DNA from 3 places in the Leptolyngbya boryana PCC 6306 genome. Region 1 is predicted to be linked to each of the others. Evidence: predicted binding sites of a transcription regulator. Region 1 holds the regulator's gene; each other region holds the start of a gene.
The links. The regulator NtcA, encoded in region 1, controls nitrogen genes in cyanobacteria. The targets are predictions, from matches to a motif close to TTTGTANNNNNNNNTACAAA.
Positions count from the first base shown of each region.

Region 2: the regulator NtcA is predicted to act here: its motif matches at 3,807-3,826, upstream of nadA (quinolinate synthase NadA).
Region 3: the regulator NtcA is predicted to act here: its motif matches at 2,443-2,462, upstream of LEPBO_RS0114570 (MSMEG_0572/Sll0783 family nitrogen starvation response protein).

Region 1 is NZ_KB731324.1:5,219,214-5,225,434, reverse strand. It holds gene LEPBO_RS0126100 (TatA/E family twin arginine-targeting protein translocase) at 90-389, shown strand; gene pth (aminoacyl-tRNA hydrolase) at 389-1,003, shown strand; gene LEPBO_RS0126090 (DUF3146 family protein) at 1,000-1,260, shown strand; gene LEPBO_RS0126085 (RuvC family protein) at 1,274-1,705, opposite strand; gene LEPBO_RS0126080 (DUF3084 domain-containing protein) at 1,740-3,137, opposite strand; gene ntcA (global nitrogen regulator NtcA) at 3,257-3,928, opposite strand; gene fabI (enoyl-ACP reductase FabI) at 4,368-5,168, shown strand; gene LEPBO_RS0126065 (vWA domain-containing protein) at 5,193-5,810, shown strand; gene LEPBO_RS44565 (hypothetical protein) at 5,827-5,949, opposite strand.
Region 2 is NZ_KB731324.1:1,656,817-1,663,037, forward strand. It holds gene LEPBO_RS0108195 (glycosyltransferase family 9 protein) at 39-998, shown strand; gene LEPBO_RS0108200 (pentapeptide repeat-containing protein) at 1,112-1,546, opposite strand; gene LEPBO_RS36455 (hypothetical protein) at 1,952-2,362, shown strand; gene LEPBO_RS0108210 (four-carbon acid sugar kinase family protein) at 2,418-3,731, shown strand; gene nadA (quinolinate synthase NadA) at 3,856-4,815, shown strand; gene dacB (D-alanyl-D-alanine carboxypeptidase/D-alanyl-D-alanine endopeptidase) at 4,928-6,221, shown strand, end outside.
Region 3 is NZ_KB731324.1:2,899,300-2,905,520, forward strand. It holds gene LEPBO_RS0114560 (TM0106 family RecB-like putative nuclease) at 1-881, shown strand, start outside; gene LEPBO_RS0114565 (MSMEG_0569 family flavin-dependent oxidoreductase) at 1,084-2,352, shown strand; gene LEPBO_RS0114570 (MSMEG_0572/Sll0783 family nitrogen starvation response protein) at 2,526-3,008, shown strand; gene LEPBO_RS0114575 (Nit6803 family nitrilase) at 3,061-4,041, shown strand; gene LEPBO_RS0114580 (MSMEG_0568 family radical SAM protein) at 4,034-5,110, shown strand; gene LEPBO_RS0114585 (MSMEG_0567/Sll0786 family nitrogen starvation N-acetyltransferase) at 5,381-5,866, shown strand; gene LEPBO_RS0114590 (sll0787 family AIR synthase-like protein) at 5,866-6,221, shown strand, end outside.

The DNA of each region.
Region 1 (6,221 bases):
TTTAGGAGCGGGATTGAGGGGAACCCCTACAATAGATCGAATCCCCACTCCCTACTCCACCTTTACTTGACTGACATCAGGAGATCGATATGAACTTCTTCGGCATCGGCTTACCCGAAATGGTACTGATCCTCGTCGTGGCACTCTTAGTCTTTGGTCCCAAAAAACTGCCAGAAATTGGACGCAGTATGGGTAAAGCGATCCGGAGTTTCCAGGACGCTTCTAAAGAATTTGAGAATGAATTCAAACGCGAAGCAGAAAATCTGACTGCCTCGGCTCCACAGACCATGGAAGCAACTTTAGAAGAAAAACCAAAAATCGCCCCGGCAGAAGACCCTCAAACGGTTGAGGAGACTGTCGCTGTCACCCCGATCGAGAAAGAGTCCTAATGTCCTCCGAAGCAACGTCCCCGCAATTGATCGTTGGGCTAGGAAACCCTGGCAGCAAATACGAAAATACTCGTCATAATGTCGGGTTCCTGGCGATCGATCGCTTAGCAAAACTCTGGCAGATTGGACTGTCCGAACATAAAAAATTCCAAGGCTGGTTTGGAGAAGGAATGAGTCCGGTCGGCAAGATTCGCTTGCTGAAACCGACGACTTATATGAATAATTCCGGTCAAGCGATTCGAGCCGTGATCGATTGGTACAAAATTCCACCCGAAGCGGTGATGGTCATTTACGATGACATGGATTTGCCAGTCGGAAGATTACGATTGCGGTTATCCGGGTCAGCCGGTGGGCAAAATGGAATGAAATCCGCGATCGCTCATCTGGGAACTCAGAAATTTCCTCGCCTAAGAATTGGTATCGGTAGCGCCAAATCGAACGAGAAAGATGCGGTATCTCATGTCTTAGGAACCTTTGCCCCGAATGAGAAAGGTGCGATCGATGAGGTTTTAAACCTCACAGTCAGCGCCGTCGAACTCAGTCTCAAGCAAGGGGTTGAAAAAGCCATGAGCCTTTACAACAATCAATCTGTAGAGTCGAAGTCTGCATCATGAGCAAACGTCTCCCTGAAACCACTGCCCATGTCCGCATTTTGCGCCAGTCCTGGCAACAGGGCAGTATCGAAGGCGAGGTCAGAGCAAACGAATATGAGTGGCAGTTTCATTGGCATTTTCGACGCGGATTGCTGAACATTCAGCCTTCGCTCGGACGAGCCTTGATTAAGGAACCGCTAGGGAGATTTTTGGAAGCGAAAGATTATCAGCTTGAACCGGGTGGGGATTATTCGTTTACGATTCGGGCGGAGTTGTGAACTCCCCCACTCCCTACTCCCCTACTCCTCCACTCACCAGCCGTCCCAAATACCGTTCAATCAACAAAATTGCCACAATGTCATCAATCGGTCGCGGCGGCGTTCTCATCCCTTCAGGAATCAGCCGCGTTAGCCCTTTCGGTGGATACATTTGCCAATAGCGATCGCGCGCCTCTAGCGAACTATTGCGCTCATCGACGGTGATAATTCGCATCGGCTCACTGAGATCAGTCTCTAACTTCTGCCGCCAGGTTTTAGAAGAAGTCTGATCACCCATGACCAACAGCGAAATCGGAAACTGACTCCTCAGAGATGAGATCGTCGAAATCGTCTCTTCAGACGAGATCACTTGATGATAATAAATTCGGCGATCGACTCCCATCACTGCGACTCCGCATTTTTGTCGCCCTGGATCAAATCCCAGAATAACGGGCTGTTCCGCCATACTCACCTCTTGCCGTTGTTCTGTCTACAGATTGCTAATTCGATGCCCGCAGCACAACCTGCCCATCCTGCACCGCTACTAATTCTATTTTGAGCGGTCCCGCTGTGTAAGTCACATCCGATGCAACTGCCCGCAATTCAATCGAATTCGGATAGCGGCGAAGCTGATCGATAAAAGATCCCAGACTCAACAGTTTCTCAACCTCTAGTCTGTCATTCATCACCCCTGCGACACGGGCACGGGCATTAGAAGCTGCAATTAGGTCTTGTAAGGTTTTCTGAAAATCCTGGGGGGACAGTTTAGACGGTTCCAGCGTTTGAGTCGCGATCGTATCTCCTGCTAAAAAGACAACCTGATTCGGCACCGCACTCATATTCACGACAACACCTCGGTCGTCACCGAGAACATAATTTGCCCCGGCTTGCACCCGCACCAGATAATCTTTACCATCTTGAATTTGCTGAATGAGGTTTTGCACTTCCGCAATCGGGATTTGCACAATTTGCTGATTGTTCTGCCCCAGGCGAAGCGACTCGATCGCGGTCTGATTTGCCAATTGCAGTAATTGATCGACTGCTGCTTTGGCTCCACCTTGTTCGACGACGCGCACAACGCCTGAAGACAGCACTTGTGTCCGAAAAATTGCCAGATCACCTCGGCGAATCTGTTCCACATCTTGCTGAATTTGCTGAACGGCTGCCACGAGAAAAGCTCTCTGCTGTTCCAGGGTTTTCAATTCTGCTTCGCGTTGAGCAATGACTTGATCGCGCTCATTAATTTCGCGATCGCGCTTTTCAATCAGGGCAGTTCGTTCCGCAATTTGCGCATCTCGTTCCGCAATTTGGGCTTTCACCTGATCCCGTTGTTCAATTAACGCCTGCTGCTCAGATTCCAGCTGATTGATTTCGTTGCGGAGCGAAAGTGCTTGCTGAGAAACTGTTTCTAGCTGATTGCGGGTGAGATCTCGCTGCGCTTCTGTCCTGCGAAGTTGGGCATCGGTTTCTCGTTGTCGAGCGACTGAAACTTGAAGATTGGCATTGAGGCGCTTGAGATATTCCTCAATTTGGGCACGTTCCGATCGCGCTTGCTCTAGATCTTTCTCAACCTCAGCTTTTCGCTGATCTGTGGTTTTGAGATCAGCCGTGACTTTATCGAGGTCGCGATTTGTCGCCCGCAAGTCGGCTTGAATTCGCCCGAAGTTCAACACCATCTCTCGAAAGGTGCGGCTCGCAAGCAGTAAAACGCCTAACGTAGAGGCAGAAATCAGCGTGCCCGTCAAAATCGTCACGACAACTGCTGTTTGTTTGGGACGGAGATTGAACAAGCTGAGGCGGGCTTTTCCCACGCGCGTTCCTAAGCGATCGCCGACTGTCGCGATCACCCCTCCTAACACCAACACCACCAAAATTAGAATTAGCCCGACATCGGACATGACGCTCCCACAAACCCCTAGACATACTGCACTCTAAGGGCACTTTCAGACTTTGCCTTTCATTATGACTGCTCGCTCTATGATTCGCGTGAGTCACTCAGGACTGAATTCTAATCGAATTAGGTAAATTGTTGACTAAGCGTTACCGGATTATGAACGGTTATTTTTTTCTTGTGAATTGAGATCATTTTGTCCTGACGCAAATCTCCCAGTAAGCGGGTGACTGTGACGCGAGTCGAGCCGATTGCTTCAGCGATCGCTTGGTGAGACAGTTTGAGATCAATCATGATCCCCTCTTGTGAGGGCACACCAAAGTCACGACACAGAATCAGGAGGAAACTCACAAGACGCGATCCCATATCTCGGTGCGCCAGCGTTTCAATCATCATTTCAGTTTGTAAGATTCTCGACGACAAGCCTTTCAGCATCAGCATTGAGAGTTCGGGATTGTCTTTGAGCGCTTTTTCAACTTGTTCGATCGGAACAGACAGCAATTCGACAGGGGTGAAGGCAACTGCGTGATAAAAGCGATCGGCACGTTGTCCTGTGATCAGAGAAAGCACCCCGAACACGCTGTTTTCTCGCAGCAGCGCGACGGTAATTTCTTCTCCTGCCTCGTACACCCGTGAGAGTTTAACCGCACCCTTGACGAGAAAGTAGACCCGCTCCGCCGGATCGCCCGGAAAGAAGATGGTCTTACCGCGTTCAAACGTCTCTACAACAGGAGGATATGCTCCCCCTCCAATCTGACGAAACATCGCTGCAAGCGGTTTATCCTTGGTCACTACCATTTCTTTCCTTGTCGTATCGAGTGAAGCTGGGAAGTCTAACAGTCTATGTAAGCAATCGATGACTTTAGACCACTAAAACTGAGTCTATGATCTGTTTTAGTGTCGTAAACTACAATTTCGCTTTGATCTTCAGAAAACTCAGTAAATTCTCTAAGAAGAAGGCGCAATTTCGAGTCGATCTACTGGAATCTTCTGGGCAGACCCAATAATTTCCACAGATCATACCGTGAAAGCACGAATATTCTAGGACGAGGCATTAAGGAATCATGAAGGATTCCGAACCAGAATCAGAGAGGATTCGCTGGCAGAAAAACCGAACTGAGAAATGACGCAATTCGATCCTCGATCCGCCAAGCTTGGGACGATCGCGTCAGCGAAGAGCAGTTCGAGAGGGATCCCTTTCTGCTATCCTCATAAATGCTTTACACGGTAGAAGACCATGCTAGACCTGACTGGAAAGAACGCACTTGTAACGGGAATCGCGAACAACCGCTCGATCGCATGGGGCATCGCTCAGCAGCTACACAAAGCAGGCGCAAATATTGGCATCACCTATCTACCGGATGCAACCGGCAAAGCGGAAAAGAAAGTTGCCGACTTGACCGAGCCGCTCAATCCCAGTTTGTTCTTGCCGTTGAACGTGCAAGATGACGCACAGATTGAGAGCGCATTCAATACCGTGAAAGACAAATGGGGCAAGTTGGATATTCTGATCCACTGTCTCGCATTTGCTAGCAAAGATGATTTATCCGGCGATTTCTCCAAAACGTCGCGCGCGGGTTATTCGCTGGCGTTGGATATCAGTTCTTACTCGCTGGTGCAACTAGCTGGAGCCGCAAAACCTCTAATGAGCGAAGGCGGTAGTATCGTGACGCTGACTTACCTCGGTGGTGTGAAAGTCATCCCGAACTATAACGTCATGGGAATTGCCAAGGCAGCATTGGAAATGAACGTGCGCTACCTCGCAAATGAGTTAGGGCAGAACAATATTCGAGTCAATGCGATTTCAGCAGGTCCGATTCGGACATTGGCTTCCTCGGCAGTCGGTGGCATTCTCGATATGATTCACCACGTTGAAGAAGTTGCGCCGTTACGTCGAACTGTGACGCAGATCGAAGTCGGGAATACCGCAGCATTTCTCTGTAGTGACTTATCAAGCGGGATCACGGGTCAGGTGATCTACGTCGATGCAGGCTACGAAATTATGGGGATGACGGGATCGAAGCCCAGTGCTGGATAGCAATTAGACGATAGGAGATGTGCCGTGCCCAATTTTGAAACTTTGCAAAATCGAGACTACACCTTGATTTTGGATAAAAGTGGCAGTATGTCTACCAATGATCAAATTGGGGGCGGCAGTCGTTGGGAAGCAGCCCAAGAATCAACGCTGGCACTGGCGCGCAAATGCGAGCAGTTTGATCCCGATGGTATTACGGTTTATACGTTTTCTAGCCGATTCAGACGGTACGAAAATGTGACGGCGAGCAAAGTCGCACAGATTTTTATGGAAAACGATCCGGTTGGCTCGACCAATCTGGCAGCAGTGTTGCGGGATGCCACCGAAGATTATTTTCGCCGCAAAGCCACAGGGCAGAGCAAAACTGGAGAAACCATTTTAGTCATTACCGATGGTGAGCCGGACGATCGCCGAGCCGTGATTGAAGCGATCGTGCAAGCGACACAGAAAATGGAACGCGATGAAGAATTAGCCATTTCTTTCATTCAAGTTGGCTCAGATGCCAGTGCGACAAAATTCTTGAAGGTTCTCGACGATCAGCTTCAAAGTGTAGGAGCAAAGTTTGATATCTGCGACACGGTGACGATGGATGATATGGCAGATATGAGTTTGGCAGAAGTGTTGTTGAATGCGATCGTAGATTAGCACGCTAAAACAGCGATTAAGTTTGGGCAGAATGAGCAGCGATCGAGCCTAAAATCGCAAGCCCAGTCAATCGACTCGATGCACCCAATTGGTCAGTCGCAGCAGCAATACCTACCTGAAGGAATAGCCAGGAAACCACAACGAAAAGCTCCGAACCTCATCGGGATACCGACCCGCGTCGCAAAACCGATGACGGTTCTCGATAAGTATAATTGCTCTTTGTTTTAAGCTGACCAATGTTGCAGACTTGATCCAGTTTTTAATGAAATCGTCACCTTAATGACACTTCAATTTCATATCTGAAAAGTAGCCTAAAATGTCCCCATTTTTTCACAATAAATTGTGGATTGAACTGTCAGAATGAAATCCATAGACCAGTTGATGGATACGGGGTTTGGCTCACTGGAACAT
Region 2 (6,221 bases), 3.6 Mb from region 1:
GAATTAAGGGCGGAATGCAGCCTTACAATAACTGTCTTATGAGAATTCTTGCCCTAGTGCCTGGCGGCATTGGCGATCAAATCCTATTTTTTCCAACGCTGGATGATTTGAAGGCGACTTATCCTGATGCCCAAATCGATGTGGTCGTGGAGCCAAGGGCAAAGGCAGCGTATCGCGTCTCTAAATCAGTCAGCGACACAATTTTGTTCGATTTTAGTGGCAGCAATAGTTTGGCAGATTGGGGAAATTTGCTCGGGGTGTTGCGCGATCGCGAATACGATATCGCGCTTTCTCTTAGCCCAGGTTGGGGCACTGGATTTCTCTTATGGCTCAGCGGCATTCCAACCCGAATTGGATTTAGTAGAAGTTCAGCCACAGAGAGATTTCTGACTCAGGCAGTCGAGTTTAGACCGGAGCAATATGAAGCCGCAGTCTATCACGACATTTTGAAGGGATTAAAGATTGATAAACCGTTAGGCGAACTTGCAGTCAGTGTGCCAACGAAAGACTTGGAATGGGCAGATGCAGAGCGCAAGCGGCTAGGACTGCAAGATGGCGGTTATGTTCTGATGTATTCAGGTGCGGATACACAGAAGAAGGGACGTTTGAAGTCTTATCCGATCGAGAATTGGCAAAAAATCATTGCAGATTTCAAGCAAAAGCAGCCGGAGCTCCCGCTTGTTCTCATCGCAGATGAAGAGAATGCAGCACTGGTCGCTGAATTGATCAAACTGTGTCCTGGAACCAAAACTTCTGCACCTGAAAATATGGGGCAACTGGTCGCCATGACCGCTGGAGCCAGTCTAGTTCTTACTACTGATGGCGCACCTATGTATGCGGCGATCGCGGCTCAGACGTTTACCTTGGCATTACTCGGCGAAACGGAACCTGCGAAGATTTTGCCAAAGAGCGATCGCGTTTTGGGCATCAAGTCGCCGACTGGAAAGATGGCAGACATTGCCCCGCAGATGGTTCTCGATCGCGTTTGGGGAGGATAGAACGTTCGCTCGGTTAGCAGCGTCTGGAGCGTTAAACTGAGCCGAATCGCAGCGAATTGAGAAGATTTGGCTCAAATATCCTCAGTTCTGATTAGGGCATTCTGGTGAACTGATTAGTATTCGCCGCCTGCTGCAATGCCACTGCCGTAGACTTCAGCGTTCTGAATGTTGATGCCTGTCAGGATTGCGCCGAATGTTTCTGCATTGTAGAGACGCGCGCTTGATAAGTTGGCATTGGTTAAATTTGCACGATCGAGCGATGCATTCGTCAGGTTAATCCCGCTCAGATTTGTATCTTTGAGAATCGCACCCGTGAGATCTGCACCTTCGAGATTTGCACCTGTGAGATTTGCGCCTGTGAGGTCTGCATCTCGGAGATCAGCGCCTAAGGCATGCAGTTCTTTTAAATCTGCACCTGTCAGATCACACCCGGAACATGCACCCGTTTGAATCAGTCGTTGGACATGTTGTGGATTTTCTGCTCGGATTGGAGCCGCGATCGACAGAGCAGTCGCACAAGCTAAAGCGATGCCAACTTTTGCAAACATAGCCATATCCTCCCAGAATCCGTAAGAGCAGTTTTATAAATCGAGTTCGTGCAGAGTTATATCAATAACTTCAAGACTATGAAATCGGATTCCAGAACGTCTCCCTCGATCGATAGGAATCTTGTCTCATTGAAGTTCGCCTAAAGTGCAATGCAGCGAATTTGCACTGGCTGGATTGAAGTTCTTGAACTGCCTAAGAAGCTCTATCTGCCTTAATTCTGCCAAATTTTCCTGTCCTTCGGGGAATTTCTCAACTTATCCTCACAATTCGGACAATTTAGTTCACTCGTTTTTCTCGAAGGCAAGTGGATGGATTGAGAATTGCCATGCTTGTAACACTAAACAGATATTAAGTTTGGTAAAATCAACTTTAAGTAATGTAAAAGTTAGAGGCGAAGACATCTCATGACCGGGTTTATCCGTGGGTTCTTTTCAAAACCAACATCGAATGAAGCTGAAGCATCCGCACCTGTAGAGCGCCCGAAGCGAGAGAAGGCTGTTCGTCCTGAGAAAGAAGGCGGTGCTTTCTTTTTAGATTCCAATGAAGCGCAAACGTTTGGCAACTTGGAATACATGAAGACCTCGAAGAAAATCAGACGGACTTTCCCAAAAACTGTGGACAGCCCAGAAGAGAAAGAGTTTATTCAAGAGCTTTCGGCAATGGATCGCATCGTCAATGGCAAGCCTGAAACGAATGCGGCTCCGATCGTTGAAAGCAGTCCTGCCGAGAGCAAGACCGCTGAGAGTACTTCTCGGCGCACGGCTGGATCAGACATGGACATGTTCCTCAAGATGGCGAAGGACATTAAAAAGTAGAATAGGGCGCTTTTCCTGATAGATTGAGCGTTGTAAATGCCCAGGAGTCAGGAATATGCAACCTAAAATTATTGTTCTTGATGATGATCCAACTGGATCTCAGACGGTGCATAGTTGTTTGCTTCTGATGCAGTGGGATGTAGAAACCCTACGGTTCGGTTTGCAAGACGATGCACCGATTTTTTTTGTTTTGACGAACACGCGATCGCTGACTCCTGAAGCGGCTCAGTCGATTACGCAGGAAGTCTGTCGAAATTTAAAGACGGCGATCGCTCAAACCGGAATTGAGGATTTCCTAGTCGTGAGTCGATCAGATTCGACGTTGCGAGGACATTATCCGATTGAAACTGATGCGATCGCAGAGGAACTTGGTCCATTTGATGCTCATTTCTTAGTTCCAGCCTTTTTTGAAGGGGGGAGAACGACTCGCGATAGTATTCATTATTTGAAAGTGAATGGAGTGGATACACCTGTTCATGAAACTGAATTTGCGAAGGATTCCGTTTTTGGATACAAGCATAGCTATTTGCCCGATTACGTTGAAGAGAAGACCCACGGGCGAATTCGAGCCGATCAAGTTGAGCGGTTTTTGCTTGCGGATATTCGATCGGGAATTCAAGCGCGATTAGATAAGTTACAAAATAATCAATGCTGCGTTGTAGACTCTGAAACGCAATGGGATATGGATCGGTTTGCGTCAGATGTATTGGCTGTGGCATCTGAAGGGAAACGATTTTTATTTCGGAGTGCAGCGAGTTTGTTAACGTCGCTCGCGAATTTGGGAGCGCAACCGATCGCACAGGCAGAAATGGCGAAGTATGTGCGGGATGGGAAGCCTGGTGCGGTAATTGTTGGGTCGCATGTGAAGAAAACGACCGAGCAATTGCAGAAATTGTTAGAAGCTCCGGGGACAGTTGGAGTGGAAATTGAAGTGGGGCAGTTAGTCGGGTCGAATGATGCTCACGATGCTTTGCTCAATGATGCCGTTGAGAAAATTAATGAGATTCACAATGCTGGAAACACACCTGTCGTGTATACGAGTCGGACAGAGCTAACTTTTGATGATGCTCAGACTCGGCTGAATTTTGGGGAATCGGTTTCTGGATTATTGATGGATATTTTGCAGCATTTGCCTGCGGATATCGGTTTTTTGATTAGTAAAGGTGGCATTACTTCAAATGACACTTTGAGTAAGGGATTAGCTTTAAGAACTGCAAGACTTTTAGGACAAGTTTTAGCAGGAGTTTCGATGGTCAGAACGGATTCAGATCATCCTCAGTTTCCGAATCTACCTGTCGTGCTGTTTCCGGGGAATGTGGGAGATGAGACGGCATTGGCGACGGTTTATCGGCGGTTGAGTGGGAAGTAGGGAGTGGGGAGTAGGGAGTTTTCATTCCTTACTCCCCACTTCTTGGTAAATTAATCCGAAATGGCGCTTTTATTTTTGGTAGTTTAGACTATAATTAACTCAACTCTCTAACCGACGATCGCGCATGTTTACGACTGCTGCTCCTGTTAAAACTGCTCTGCCCCGCGACTTATTTAGCGCGATCGCAGATCTCAAACGTGAATTGAATGCGGTAATTTTGGCGCATTACTATCAAGATCCAGATATTCAGGATATCGCTGATTATCTCGGCGATTCGCTAGGTTTATCGCAGCAAGCTGCTCAGACTGATGCGGATGTGATTGTATTTGCAGGCGTTCACTTCATGGCAGAAACCGCGAAAATTCTCAATCCAGATAAGCTCGTTTTGCTGCCCGATTTGAATGCAGGATGTTCCTTAGCAGATAGCTGTCCGCCCGATGAGTTTGCTAAATTCAAGGCAAAATATCCTGATCATTTGGTAATTTCCTACATAAATTGCACCGCAGACATCAAAGCAATGAGTGACATCATCTGCACCAGTGCCAACGCGGTCAAGATTGTGAATCAGATTCCAGCCGATCAGCCGATTATTTTCGCACCCGATCGTAATCTTGGAAAATACGTGATCGAGCAAACTGGGCGAGATATGGTGCTATGGCAGGGAAGCTGCATGGTACATGAAACGTTTTCTGAGAAGAAAATGGTGCAGTTGAAAATTCAGTATCCGGATGCAGAAGTAATTGCACATCCAGAATGTGAGGAAGTGGTGCTGCGTCACGCTGACTACATCGGTTCAACCACAGCCTTGCTGAACTATTGTCAAAAGAGCGATCGACAATCTTTCATCGTGGTAACTGAACCCGGCATTATCCACCAAATGCAGAAAGCTGCACCCGATAAGCAATTTATTCCGGCTCCTCCCTTGAATCAATGCGCGTGTAATGAATGCCCCCACATGCGATTGAATACTTTGGAAAAATTGTATTTGGCAATGAAAACTAAAACGCCAGAGATCACCCTGCCCGAATCGACTCGGATTGCAGCATTGCGTCCAATTCAGAAAATGCTGGCGATGAGCGTATAATATTCAGCGATTTGTTGCTCGATTTCGGATTGCAAACAATCAAAAATTGGGCAACAAATCCATCGGTACAGTAGTCAATGCCGATGAATATTCATACCCGGAAATCGCTCCTATGAAGCTGGCTCCTCTGGTTTGTGCAACACTGGCATTGTCGATCGCGTCTGAAAGCCTTTTTGCTCCCGTCCGCGCCCAAACACCGCTATTTCCGCCGCCGCTCACCCCGCTGCCGCGCGCGACACCGCTCCCTATTCCACCTCGCACGACACCGCTGCCTGTCACGCCTCGACCCACAACACCCGCTCCCACCAATGGAGGCATCTGTCCGGCTCAATTGGGAGGAACGCTCGATCGTATTGTCAATCAGCTTCCAGCCAGTTGGAGCGTTTTAGTTCAAACTCAAGCTCCACGAGGCACACGGCAAAATCTTTATTCTCGCAATCCTTTCACTCAGCTTGTTCCCGCTTCTAATAACAAGCTGTTCACAACCGCTGCTGCTCTGACTCGGCTGGGTGCGCAGTACCAGCTCCGGACTCCTGTTTTCGGCAATAGCAATACTTCAGAGCTTGCAACCTTGCGAGTCATCGGTCAAGGAGATCCAAGTTTCAGTTCGGCACAGTTAAACTCGCTGACGCAGCAACTTCGCCAAAAAGGGATTCGACAAGTTGGGTTACTGATTGGAGATGACACGGTTTTTAGAGGGGCTGATTTTAATCCTTACTGGGATCAAGAAGATCGAGGACAAGGTTATGCACCGCCTGTCAACAGTTTGATGTTGAATCAGAATAATATTTACACTGGCGCAGTCCCCAATCCTGGCAATTACTTTGTCGGTGAGTTTCGGAACCGATTAGCCAATGCCGGGATTCAGGTCAAAGGTTCAACGCTGGTGAAACGGACTCCTGCACCTCCTGGAGAAGTAGAACTCGCATCGGTCATTTCCCCCCCGCTCTCACGCCTGATTTTTGAAACCAATCAGGAAAGCGATAATGCATATGCAGAAGCGATTTTAAAGACGTTGGGACGGTTGCAAGACCCCAATGGATCGGATTCGACCGCGAGTGGAGTCACTGCTGTTAGATCGATCCTGTCTGAGTTGGGAGTCAATCCGAATCGCTATAGTATGGTCGATGGTTCAGGACTTGCCGATCGTAATCGCGCCAGTGCAGAGGCATTTGTGCAAACGTTGCAAGCGATGGCTGAAGGAGCCAACGCAGACGTATTTCGGCGATCGCTCGCTGTTGCAGGCGTGAGCGGAACCTTAAGTAGTCGATTCCGAAATACCCCCGCTCGCGGCATTGTTTTTGCCAAAACTGGAACAATCTCTGGTGTGGTGTCACTCTCAGGTTACGTTACGCCTCCAGGCTATTCTCCCGTTGTATTTAGTGTGATTGTGAATTCTGGCTATT
Region 3 (6,221 bases), 2.3 Mb from region 1:
GTTTATGCCATTGGTTCAGTCATTGTTATGCGATCGCCAAATCCGACAATCATTTATCGCTGCTTCCCGGTGTGACTCAATCGCGTTATGCACAATTACAAGCGTTAAATATTACGACCTTAGAAGCCCTAGCTGAAATTCCTGCAAATCAGTTAGAACCGTTACCTGGATTTGGCAGCGAGACGGCGCGCAAGTTGGTCAGACAAGCGCGAGCAACTTTGCAGAATGTGGCGCTCTTAGGTGAAAGTTTAGCCGCGCATACGGTAGGAAAACGACCGTTTGTGATGCCAACGATTCCTACGGCTGCGATCGAACTTTATTTTGATATCGAAGCTGAGCCGAGTTTGAATCTGGTGTACTTGCATGGCGTGTTGGTCGTCGATCGCCTCCAGCAGACGGAAACGTTCCATCCCCTGCTTGCAGAGAAACCAGAAGAAGAAGCGATAGTGTGGCAAAAATTGTTGGATTTAATGTGGGCGTATCCGAATGCGCCCATTTTTCATTTTTGCCCCTATGAAGTACAGACGATGGAGCGATTGGGTAAGGTCTTTGAGACTCCTGATGAGTTGGTTAAACCGCTGCTGACGCGATTCATCGATTTGCATGACTACGTCACACAGACCGTGACGCTTCCGGTTGAGAGCTATGCGCTGAAACATATTGCGCGATGGGTTGGCTTTGATTGGCGCGATTCGACGGCAAATGGGGCACAGTCGATCTATTGGTATGCTCAATGGTTAGCAACGAGCGATCGCAGTTATTTAGACTCGATCGTGATGTACAACGAAGATGACTGTCGAGCGACCTATCAGGTGAAAGAGTGGCTAGTTGAATTTTTAGAAGCGGCGACTTTAGCCGATGATTTTGGCTACGCGGTTTAGCGGTGAATCGAGAATCGTTGATGCTCAAGTTCATGAATCCGATGCGTAAAATCTGATGAGCTATCGATAGTGAGAGGGAGACGTGATGTGCGATCGCGCTGACTCTCTTTACAGCTAGACTCATCCTTCCGGTAGTGAAAACTACAACGCTCCTCTACGATCGCGCTTTACGCTGCCTAAAAATGCGATCGTGGAGTTTTCAATGCAAAGCCATTATCCGGTCATTATTGTTGGCGGAGGGCAATCAGGCTTATCGATGAGCTATTGCCTGAAGCAGAAGAATATTGAGCATCTGATTTTCGAGAAACATAAGATCGCTCATGCGTGGCAAGCCAAACGCTGGGATACTTTCTGCTTAGTGACTCCAAACTGGCAATGTCGGCTCCCAGGCTTTCCTTATGCAGGCGACGATCCGCGCGGATTTATGCAAAAAGATGCGATCGTGGATTACATCAAGAGCTATGCTGCTTCGTTCGATCCACCGATTCGAGAAGGTGTTGAAGTCTTGAAGATTATCAAAAATGACGATCGATTTGAGCTAACAACTTCAATTGGCGATTACACAGCCGATCAAGTTGTCATCGCCGCAGGAAGCTACCATCAACCGAAAATTCCACGTCTTTCTGAACGATTTCCGTCAGCGATCGTCCAACTCCATGCGTCTGAATACAAAAGTCCAGACTTTCTACCCGATCAAATTCTAGTTGTAGGAACTGGACAATCCGGCTGTCAAATTGCTGAAGATTTGCATCTTGCAGGTAAAAAAGTCCATCTTGCTGTCGGAAGTGCTCCGCGATCGCCTCGGCTGTATCGCGGTAAAGATATCGTGGATTGGTTAGATCAGATGGGGTACTACGATCTCTCGATCGACGATCATCCTCAAAAAGAATCGGTCAGAAGTAAAGCAAATCACTATGTCACAGGTCGTGATGGCGGACGAGAAATTGACTTGCGGCACTTTGCGCGAGAAGGAATGAAGCTCTACGGCAGATTGAAAGATGTCAATGGCAGCACGATCGAGTTTGAGAACAATCTCAAACAGAACCTAGATCATGCCGATGCAGTTGCCGAAAGTATTAAGCGAACCGTCGATCAATTCATTGAAAAGAACCAGATTGATGCTCCAATCGAGCCACCTTACCAACCTGTATGGGAGCCAGACTCAGAAGAGTTAACGCTGAATGCTGCTGACATTGAAGCGATCGTGTGGTGTACCGGATATCAATCTGATTTTCGCTGGGTGGAAGTTCCAGTGTTTGATGGCAAAGGCTATCCAGGACATGAGCGCGGCGTAACGCAGATTTGGGGCTTGTACTTCCTCGGCTTACCTTGGCTCTATACCTGGGGTTCTGGACGATTCTCAGGAATTGCCAGAGATGCTCAGTATCTTGCAGATTATATTGCTGCAAGAAAGAAAGTCTCACAAGATAGTGCTTGGAGTGTTGTGAATGAGTTTTTACTCGGATCATGACCTGTTGATTTAGATAGGTCAGTTTTTGGGTTTTGCTAGCTGTGTAACCCTTCGATCAAGCTCCCTAGTTTTATGATCAGTGTTCTAGTTCTAGTAGCCAGCACTACAAAAGTTAGTAACCAATCCCCACTAATCTTGCAGCAAGCTCATCTATCAAATTTAAGGAGATCGCTATGCCAGAGGTTACAGCTCCCGCACATCAAACTGGCGATTTCTTTGTAGACTACGAAGAAAAAGTTTTTCCAGATGTCAAAGCGGAACCTGGCGAGAAAGCTTTAGTCACGTTTCACACCGTTGCTTTTGAAGGCTCGATCGGGTTTGTCAACTTGCTTCAAGCGACCCGATTACTCAGAAAAGGCTTTGAAACTTCGATTTTGCTCTATGGACCTGGTGTAACTTTGGGGGTACAACGCGGCTTCCCGAAACTCGGAGATTCTGCTTTTCCGGGACACCAGAACTTCAATGATCAACTGAGCAAATTCATGGCAGAAGGCGGCAAAGTTTATGCATGTCGCTTTGCATTGCAAGCGCTCTATGGTCATGGTGAACCTTCTTTAATTCCAGGCATTCGACCAATTAATCCATTGGATGTCTTGGATCTCGTTCTGATGCATCGCAAAGATGGTGCATTTATCCTCGATACCTGGACACTTTAAAAGCTCCGAAAATCTCCGATTGCAAGTCTAATTTTCACTTACCTCTCCCACAATGACAGATGCTCACATTGTTCGAGCGGCAGCCGTACAAATTAGTCCAGTCCTGTTTAGCCGTGATGGGACAACCGAGAAGGTTTTAGACGCGATCGCGTCCGCTGCCAAATCAGGCGCGCAGCTCGTTGTCTTTCCAGAAACCTTGATTCCGTACTATCCCTACTTCTCGTTCATTCAGCCTCCAGTGCTAATGGGCAAAGAACATATGCGGCTGTACGAAGAAGCTGTGATTGTTCCCAGTCCAGTCACAGATGCGATCGCTCGTGCTGCTCGATCGTATGGTGTCGTTGTCGTTGTGGGAGTGAACGAGCGAGACAACGGATCGCTCTATAACACTCAGCTTGTTTTTGATGCGAATGGAACCTTGGTTTTGAAACGCCGCAAAATTACGCCAACTTACCATGAGCGCATGGTTTGGGGACAGGGAGACGGTGCGGGACTAAAAGCGATCGACACTGCGATCGGGAAGCTTGGAGTGCTTGCCTGTTGGGAGCATTACAATCCACTTGCTCGCTATGCCTTGATGGCACAGCATGAGCAAATTCATTGTTCACAGTTTCCAGGCTCAATGGTTGGGCAAATTTTTACGGATCAAATCGAAGTTACCATTCGCCATCATGCTTTAGAAGCAGGCTGCTTTGTTGTGAATGCGACAGGTTGGCTCTCGCCTGAGCAAGTTGCACAAATTACGAGCGATGAGAAGCTTCAGAAGGTTCTAACAGGTGGTTGTAATACCGCAATTATTAGTCCCGAAGGTAATCATCTTTGTCCACCGATTTTAGAAGGAGAAGGAATTGCGATCGCGGATCTCGATTTCTCGCTGATTACGAAGCGCAAGCGCATGATGGATTCTGTGGGGCATTATGCTCGTCCTGATCTCCTTCAGTTGCAGGCAAATTTTGATACTCAAACGGTGCTAAAGGAGTCGCTCGAAGTGCAGCCAGCAGAACAGTTTTTAATCCCTAACCTCAATGAATAAGCAACAACTCATTACGGACTTACAATCACATGGATTGAAGCTGATTGACTCTCAAATCGGTGCATCAGGGCGACAAGGTGGAGCAGGGCCTTCAGATCACAAAGCAGTGACGATCGAAGGAACAACCATTATGGTTCCGATTTACAATACACCTGCTGCAAGTTCTCCCTATAGCACTAATCAAACGGCTCAAGTTTTAGAACTAAATGGAGAAGCGATCGCCCCGATTAGTTTTCCTAAGCAACCCAAGTTCTACAACCTCACCACAGAAGACGGGATTCCTTACTGGAAGATTGCGTTACTTCATAGTCACGATGTCCTTGCAACCACAGTTTTGCAGACCTGTATGCGATACAGCGATGCGGCTACAGCTTGTCAGTTTTGCGCGATCGGGCAATCTTTAGCGGCAGGGAAAACTATTGCTCGTAAAACGCCAGCGCAACTTGCAGAAGTTGCAGAAGCGGCAGTTCGGCTCGATCACGTGAAACACATGGTGATGACGACCGGAACACCAAATACGAGCGATCGCGGTTCAGCTTACCTGACAGAATGTGCAGCCGCCATCAAAGCAAAAGTAAATCTTCCCATTCAAGCTCAATGTGAGCCACCGGATGATTTTGCTTGGTTCGATCGGATGAAAACGGCTGGAGTGGATAGCTTAGGAATGCACTTAGAAGCGGCTGATCCAGAAGTGCGAGCAAAAATCATGCCGGGCAAAGCTTCTGTCCCACTAGATTACTATTACAAAGCTTTTGAGGCATCTGTTAAAGTGTTTGGCCGGGGTCAAGTTAGCACTTACTTGCTTGCAGGACTCGGTGATAGCTTAGAGACTTTGATTGAAATGTGCGATCGCTTAATTCGTCTCGGTGTTTATCCGTTTGTTGTGCCGTTTGTTCCGATTACAGGCACGCCTTTAGAAGGACATGCTGCTCCAGATCGTGACTTTATGCTGGCTTTGTATCAGCAAGTTGGAGCAATGATCCAGCAATCAGACTTCTCTGCAACTGAGATGAAAGCAGGCTGTGCAAAATGTGGAGCTTGCTCTGCTTTATCCAATTTTGAGTCTTAGGGGAATAGTTTGTTAATCGTGTACTAGAAAACATTTTTTCGCTGCGTTGCGATTCCGCCCTCGATTAAAATCGGGGCTAACAAAACGAAGTCCACTAAAGGGACTAAAACAGCCAGCCTGAGAGTGTTCCAGTCCCTTCAGTGGACTTTTCTCTATTAGCCCCGATTTTAATCGAGGGCGAGGCAGAATCGGAGCTTAGGGACTTTATTAACCGCAAGTTCCTAGCTATCAAATTTTGAGTCTTAGCTGTCGAATTTTGAATCCTAACCTATGTCCTATCAGTTTAAACTTGCTCAATCAGCGAGAGAGGTTCAAGCTTACTTCGATCTGCGTCGATTAATTTTTACAGAAGAACAACAACTCTTTGAAGATGATGTAGACGAACTCGATCGAATTTCCTATCCGATTATTGCTGTCGATCAGTCTCAAGTTGTCGGTGTTGTGAGAATCTACGAAATCGAACCTGGAATCTGGTACGGTGGCAGATTAGGCACGCATCCAGACTATCGAAAAGGCTGGCAGATTGGCAAAGGTTTGATTTACAAGGCAGTCACAACTGCCAACACTTGGGGCTGTCAGCAGTTCTTAGCCACCGTGCAGCTTCAAAATGTGCGATTCTTTCAAAGATTACATTGGCGATCGCAAAAAGAACTGATGATCTGCGATCGACCTCACCATTTGATGGAAGCTGACCTCGATTTCTATCCGCCCGGAACTGAACCGCGCCCAATTCTTGAGGTTCGGGAGGCATCTTGATGCTGTCATCTCTGGCTGACCAACTTCATCGCTCTTTGGGGTTGCTGCAAAAGCAAGATATTCAAACTGCGGCGAATGCGTTGAAATCTGACTGGAGCAATGCAAAAATTCGATTAGGGGATGATTGCGCAGCAATTCGCGATCGCGATGGCTATCTTCTCTTTGCGGCTGAGGGAATGTTGCCGCAATTTGTCGAGCAGGAGCCTTGGTTTGCGGGCTGGTCGGCAGTCATGGTGAATGTGAGTGATATCTATGCCATGGGAGGAACCCCGATCGCGGTTGTCGATACGATTTGGAGCAAAACTGGGCAGAATACGGACGCAATCTGGGAAGGAATGAGAGCTGCATCTGCGGC